2 regions of the Arthrobacter sp. 01N442 genome follow, and region 1 is predicted to be linked to the other one. Evidence: riboswitches for the same ligand, from Rfam matches in the RefSeq annotation. Region 1 holds a riboswitch; the other holds the start of a gene.
What was found. Region 1 has a riboswitch for glycine ahead of gcvP (aminomethyl-transferring glycine dehydrogenase). Riboswitches for the same ligand answer to the same signal wherever they lie in the genome.
Positions count from the first base shown of each region.

Region 1 (3,410 bases):
GGCAGGCATGATGGGAGCCATGGCCAGAAAACCCGTTGCCCGCGAAGCCGTCCTTGACGCCTTCGAATCCCTTCTCATTACGGAGGGAGAGCGCGCTGCGACGCTGGACGCCGTAGCCAAGCTGGCCGGCGTTTCCAAGGGGGGACTGCTGTACCACTTCCCGAACAAGGAAGCCATGATCTCGGTGCTGCTGGAGCGCCTGGACCGGCTCCTCGCCGAGGATCTGGCTGCCATGGCCGCAGCCCCGGAGGGAGCGGCCGCGTACTTCATCAGGTCCTCGGTGTGGGCCGACACCCCGCTGGACCGCGTCTTTGTCGCCGCCACCCGCCTGGCCGAAGTGGCCCACGCTGAAACCCTGCGGCGGATGGCCGGGGTGCAGGCGAGCTGGCTGGCCCTCCTTGCCGCCGACGTGGGACCCGCGATGGCCAAGCCCGTGCTCTACATGGGGGACGGGCTGTACTTCAATGCCATGCTGGCGCGGGGGCCCGGCGAGGCGCCGGCCGAGGTGGCCGGCGATGTCGAAAGCCTGCTGGCCGCCGTCGAACGACTCCGCGGCTGATCCGGCCCAAGCCGAGGGGACGCTCCCTCGGGTTTGGCGCTCTTCCGGGGGACGCTCCCTCAGGTGTGGTGCCCTCCCGGGGGACGCTGCCTCAGGTCCGGTGCTCTTCCGGGGGACGCTCCCTCAGGTCTGGTGCCCTTCCGGGGGACGCTCCCTCAGGTCTGGTGCTCTTCCGGGAAACCCTCCCTCACGTCCGGTGCTCTTCCGGGCACGCTCCTTCACGTCCGGTGCCCATCGAGGAAACCCTCCCGCACATCAGGTGAGGGAGCGTTGGGGTGGGTCGTGCCGGAGGTGAGGGAGCGTTGGGGTGGGTCGTGCCGGAGGTGAGGGAGCGTTGGGGTAGGTCGTGCCGGAGGCGAGGGAGCGTCTGGGGGAGCGGAGTTTGCGGACGCGTCTGCGGCGTAGGACAATGGAGGCTGTGACTACGGTCACGAGCAATTGAATATGCCTTTGATCTGCGGCGGGAGAGTTCTGCAAGTAGGTACAAGCAGGCGCCGTAGGAGCAAACCCTCCCCAGGAATCTCTCAGGCCCATGTACCGCCGCGGCAAGGCAACTCTGGAAAGCAGCGAGTGCGCCCCATGGCGTGCTGTGCTCACCGACGGTGCAAGCGGAGCCTCGCGAAAGCGGCTGCGCGGAAACTCTCAGGTCCAATACAGAGCGGGGAGGAACCCGAATCAATGTGGCGTACCCTGCGCCGCCTTAGTTATGGAGTTCCTTGTGACTGTTACCTCAGCCTCCACGTCCTTCGTTGACCGGCATATCGGCGCTCGCCGCCAGGCCGACGTCGACACCATGCTGAAGGCTGTCGGCCACGACACCGTCGACGCCCTGGTGGACACCGCCGTTCCGAAGGACATCCGGCAGGACTCCGACCTGGCGCTCGGCGCCGCCCTGAGCGAAGTGGAAGTTCTCGCCGAACTGCGCCGGATCGCCTCCAAGAACAAGACCGCCGTTCAAATGATCGGCCAGGGCTACTACGACACCGTCACCCCCGCCGTGATCCGCCGGAACATCCTCGAAGCTCCGGCCTGGTACACCGCCTACACCCCCTACCAGCCGGAAATCTCGCAGGGCCGACTGGAGGCCCTGCTGAACTTCCAGACCATGGTCCAGGACCTCGTCGGCCTGCCGATCGCCAACGCCTCGCTGCTGGATGAAGCCACCGCCGTCGCCGAGGCCGTGCTGATGATGCGCCGGGCGAACAAGAACAAGACGGCCCACGACGGGAAGACCGTCCTCGACGCCGACTGCCTCCCGCAGACCATCGCGATCGTCAAGGGCCGCGCCGAGGCCCTTGGCTTCGAGGTCGAGGTCGCGGACCTGTCCAAGGGCCTGCCCGAGGGCGTCATCAACGGCGTCGTGCTGCAGCAGCCCGGTGCCTCCGGCCGCGTTTTCGACCACTCGGCCGTCATTGCGGACGCGAAGGGGCGCGGCGCGCTCGTCACCGTCGCGGCTGACCTGCTGTCCCTGACCCTGATCACCCCTCCCGGTGAGCAGGGAGCCGACATCGCTGTCGGCTCCGCCCAGCGCTTCGGCGTTCCGCTGTTCTTCGGCGGCCCGCACGCCGCGTACATGGCCGTCCAGAAGGGCCTGGAACGCTCCATGCCCGGTCGGCTCGTGGGCGTGTCCAAGGATAACGCCGGCGTCCCCGCCTACCGCTTGGCGCTGCAGACCCGCGAGCAGCACATCCGCCGTGAAAAGGCGACCTCCAACATCTGCACCGCCCAGGCGCTGCTGGCCATCGTCGCCTCGTTCTACGCCGTCTACCACGGCCCGGACGGGCTGAAGGCGATCGCGGAGACCGTTCACGGCCACGCCCGGACCATTGCCGCCTCCCTCAAGGCCGCCGGACTGGACGTGCAGCACGCCTCGTTCTTCGACACCGTGACCGTTTCCGTGCCGGGCAAGGCCGCCGAATTCATCGCCGCCGCTGACGCCAAGGGCATCAACCTGCGCGCCATCGATGCCGACACTGTCGGTATCTCCGCCGATGAAGCCACGACGGCGGCCATCGTCGCCGACGTCGTCGCCGCCTTCGGCGCGTCCGTCGCCGACACTTCTGAAGGCTTCGCCCTGGACTCCGCCGTCGAACGCACCTCGGATTACCTGCAGCACCCGGTCTTCAACACGCACCGTTCCGAGACCCAGCTGCTGCGCTACATCCGCCGCCTCTCGGACCGTGACCTGGCCCTGGACCGGACGATGATTCCGCTGGGGTCGTGCACTATGAAGCTGAACGCCACGGCCGAGATGGAGGCCATCTCCTGGCCGGAATTCGCCTCCATCCACCCGTTCGCACCCGAGTCCCAGACCGCGGGCTGGCGCGAATTGATCGAGGACCTCGAAGCCCAGCTGACCGAGATCACCGGCTACGACCAGGTCTCCATCCAGCCGAACGCCGGGTCCCAGGGCGAGCTGGCCGGGCTCCTCGCGATCCGCGGCTACCACCTCTCCCGAGGGGATAACCAGCGCAATATCTGCCTGATCCCGGCCTCGGCGCACGGCACCAACGCCGCCTCTGCGGTGCTGGCCGGCATGAAGGTCGTCGTCGTGGCCACCGCCTCGGACGGCACGATCGACCACGTGGACCTGCAGGCCAAGATCGAGCTGCACAAGGACGCTCTCTCGGCGATCATGATCACCTACCCGTCGACGCACGGGGTGTACGACGCCGACGTCCGCGAGGTCTGCGACGCCATCCACGCAGCCGGCGGCCAGGTCTACATCGACGGCGCCAACCTCAACGCCCTCGTCGGACTGGCCCAGCCGGGCCAGTTCGGCGGCGACGTCTCGCACCTGAACCTGCACAAGACCTTCTGCATCCCGCACGGCGGCGGCGGACCCGGCGTC
Region 1 covers NZ_JBFTRD010000009.1:73,961-77,370, forward strand. Annotated here, with positions in the region: gene AC1DNC_RS16160 (TetR/AcrR family transcriptional regulator) at 20-559, shown strand; glycine riboswitch at 1,011-1,109, shown strand; glycine riboswitch at 1,111-1,226, shown strand; gene gcvP (aminomethyl-transferring glycine dehydrogenase) at 1,266-3,410, shown strand, end outside.

Region 2 (3,410 bases), on a different contig from region 1:
GTCGAAGAAGGACCCGCTGAGCAGTTCGCGGCCCGCCGTTTCCAGTGCGGTGGCGAGGACCCGGGCGTTGTTGTGGACGTTGTCGGCGATCGCTTTCAGTCCGTCCGGGCCGTGGTAGACGGCGTAGAACGAGGAGACGATCGCCAGCAGGGCCTGCGCGGTGCAGATGTTGGACGTGGCCTTCTCGCGGCGGATGTGCTGCTCGCGGGTCTGCAGCGCCAGCCGATAGGCGGGGGCGCCGGCGTTGTCCTTGGACACCCCCACGATGCGGCCCGGCAGGGTGCGTTCCATCCCGGCCCGCACGGCCATGTAGGCGGCGTGCGGGCCGCCGAAGAACAGCGGCACGCCGAAGCGCTGGGTGGATCCGACGGCGATATCGGCGCCCTGCTCACCGGGAGGTGTGATCAGGGTCAGGGCAAGCAGGTCCGCGGCGACGGTGACGAGGGCGCCGCGCTCCTTCGCGTCCGCAATGATCGTGGACTGGTCCCAGACGCGGCCGGAAACGCCGGGCTGCTGCAGCACGATGCCGTTGATGTCGCCCTCGGGCAGGCCGTGGGACAGGTCAGCGACCTCGACCTCGAAGCCGAGGGCCTCGGCGCGGCCCTTGACGATCGCGATGGTCTGCGGGAGGCAGTCGGCGTCGATGACGGTCTTGCCGTCGTGGGCCGCCTTGTCCTTATTGGCCCGGCGCATCAGCAGCACTGCCTCGGCGACGGCGGTGGCTTCGTCCAGCAGCGAGGCGTTGGCAACCGGCAGGGCGGTCAAATCCTGGACCATGGTCTGGAAGTTCAACAGCGCCTCCAGCCGGCCCTGCGATATTTCCGGCTGGTAGGGCGTGTAGGCGGTGTACCAGGCCGGAGCTTCGAGGATGTTCCGCCGGATCACGGCGGGGGTCACCGTGTCGTAGTAGCCCTGCCCGATCATCTGCACGGCGGTTTTGTTTTTCGATGCCAGCCTGCGCAGCTCGGCCAGGACCTCCACCTCGCTGAGGGCATCGGTCAATCGCAGGGGAACATCCTGGCGGATGGAATCGGGAACGGCGGTATCAACCAGGCCGTCAACGCTGTCGTAGCCGACAGCCTTCAGCATGGTGTCGACGTCGGCCTGGCGGCGCGCGCCGATATGGCGGTCGGCGAAGTTGGATGGAAGAGATTGAACCGTCAAGAGGAACTCCAAGGTTTGGCCGGCGCAACGCGCCGGAGGGGACCGGGTTCCTCCCCGCTCTGTATTGGACCTGAGAGATTCCGCAGACCTTTGTCCGCTTGCACCGTCGGTGAGCCAGGAACGTGCCTGACTGCTTTCCAGAGTTGCCTCGCCGCGGCGGTACGGGGGCCTGAGAGATTCCTGGGGAGGATTTGCTCCTACGGCGCCTGCCCGGTGATGACGGGGAGGACTCTCCCGCCACGGCTCGAAAGGCTTATTTGAATGTGGTGATTCGGCTCACACGCTACACACAATCCCCGCACCCGGCAACACGATGGCGCCGTGCGACGAAACAATTCGACGGGGTTGACTTTCCAGCGTGATCCATCCCACACTGAATCGGCCAAGCAATGTTCCGGACGGAACAGATGGCCAGTGTTTCTGCGGATCCGGGGATTCCCGGAGGCGCGGAATTCGGTTGCGGCCGGTGGTGGAGCGGGGTTGATCTCCCCGCCACTGCGCCTTCCGCACCACAACAAAATCAACATGCTTACGATCTGCGGCGGGAGAGTCCTGCCGGTACATTCAGCAGGCGCCGTAGGAGCAAATCCTCCCCAGGAATCTCTCAGGCCCATGTACCGCCGCGGCGAGGCGACTCTGGAAAGCAGCCGGACGGCGTCCGGCTCACCGAAGGTGCAAGCGGTTCCTGCGGGGGCAGGAAACGCGGAAACTCTCAGGTCCAAGACAGAGCGGGGAGGAACCCGAATCATCGTGGCACCGATGCCACTTGAACGATGGAGTTCCTCATGACGATTCAGCGACCACCCACTACCGCAGTCGAAGCCCCGCACCTTGAGCGGCAGCTCAGCAACCGGCACATCCAGCTCATCGCGATCGGCGGCGCCATCGGCACCGGCCTGTTCATGGGCTCGGGCAAGACCATCTCGGCGGCCGGCCCGTCGGTGATCTTCGTTTACATGATTATCGGCTTCATGCTGTTTTTCGTCATGCGGGCCATGGGCGAGCTGCTCCTGTCCAACCTGCACTACAAGTCGTTCAGCGATTTCGCGGCAGATCTATTGGGTCCCTGGGCCGGGTTCTTCACCGGGTGGACTTACTGGTTCTGCTGGGTGATCACCGGCATTGCAGACGTCATTGCCATCGCCGGGTACTCCCAGGAACTCTGGCCGGGACTGCCCCTCTGGATCCCGGGGCTGGTCACCATTGCGATCCTGCTGCTGTTGAACCTGACAACGGTGAAGGCGTTCGGTGAGACCGAGTTCTGGTTTGCCCTCATCAAGATCATCGCCATCGCTGCGCTGATCGTCGTGGGCCTGTTCATGATCTTCAGCGGATTCAGCTCCGAGGCCGGACCGGCAACCTTCAGCAACCTCTGGAGCCATGGCGGCTTCTTCCCGAATGAGTTCATGGGCTTCGTGGCCGGATTCCAGATCGCCGTGTTCGCTTTCGTGGGCATCGAACTGGTGGGCACGACGGCGGCAGAGGCCAAGGACCCGGAGAAGAACCTGCCCCGCGCCATCAACTCCATCCCGGTGCGCGTCCTCCTCTTCTACGTCGGCGCCCTCATCATCCTGATGTCCGTCATCCCGTGGACCCAGTTCGCCGCCGGACACAGCCCATTCATCGCCATGTTCTCCCTGGCCGGCCTCGGCGCGGCCGCCACGGTCGTCAACCTGGTGGTCCTCAGCTCGGCGATGTCCTCGGCCAACTCCGGCATCTACTCCACCTCGCGCATGGTCTACGGCCTGGCCCAGGAAGGTGACGCGCCGGCACGCTTCGGCGACCTGTCCCGCCGCAAGGTTCCGCAGAACGCACTCTTCCTGTCCTGCGTGCTGCTGCTGGCCGGCGTCGTGCTCATGTACGCGGGGGAGAACATCGGCAAGGCCTTTGAAATGGTCACCACCGTTTCCGCGGTCTGCTTCATCTTTGTCTGGTCGATCATCCTCGCCAGCTACGTAGCGTTCCGCCGTCGCCGTCCCGGTTTGCATGACTCATCCAAGTTCAAAATGCCCGGCGGCGTTCCCATGGTCTGGGTTGTCTTCGCCTTCTTCGCCTTCGTGCTCTGGACCCTGACCACCCAGCCCGACACGCTGGCGGCGCTGCTGGTGACTCCGGTGTGGTTCCTCGTGCTCGGCGCCGCATGGTTCGTGCTGCGCCGCAGGCCCGTCCACCTGGCCCGCTACGAGGCGTTCAAGGCAGAGCTGCAGTCCGAACAGGATGTCGCAGCCGAGCTCCGGGCGGTGGAC
Region 2 covers NZ_JBFTRD010000001.1:3,705-7,114, forward strand. Annotated here, with positions in the region: gene gcvP (aminomethyl-transferring glycine dehydrogenase) at 1-1,176, opposite strand, end outside; glycine riboswitch at 1,312-1,411, opposite strand; glycine riboswitch at 1,697-1,794, shown strand; gene AC1DNC_RS00025 (amino acid permease) at 1,950-3,410, shown strand, end outside.
Region 2: another riboswitch for glycine. It lies ahead of AC1DNC_RS00025 (amino acid permease); the one in region 1 lies ahead of gcvP (aminomethyl-transferring glycine dehydrogenase).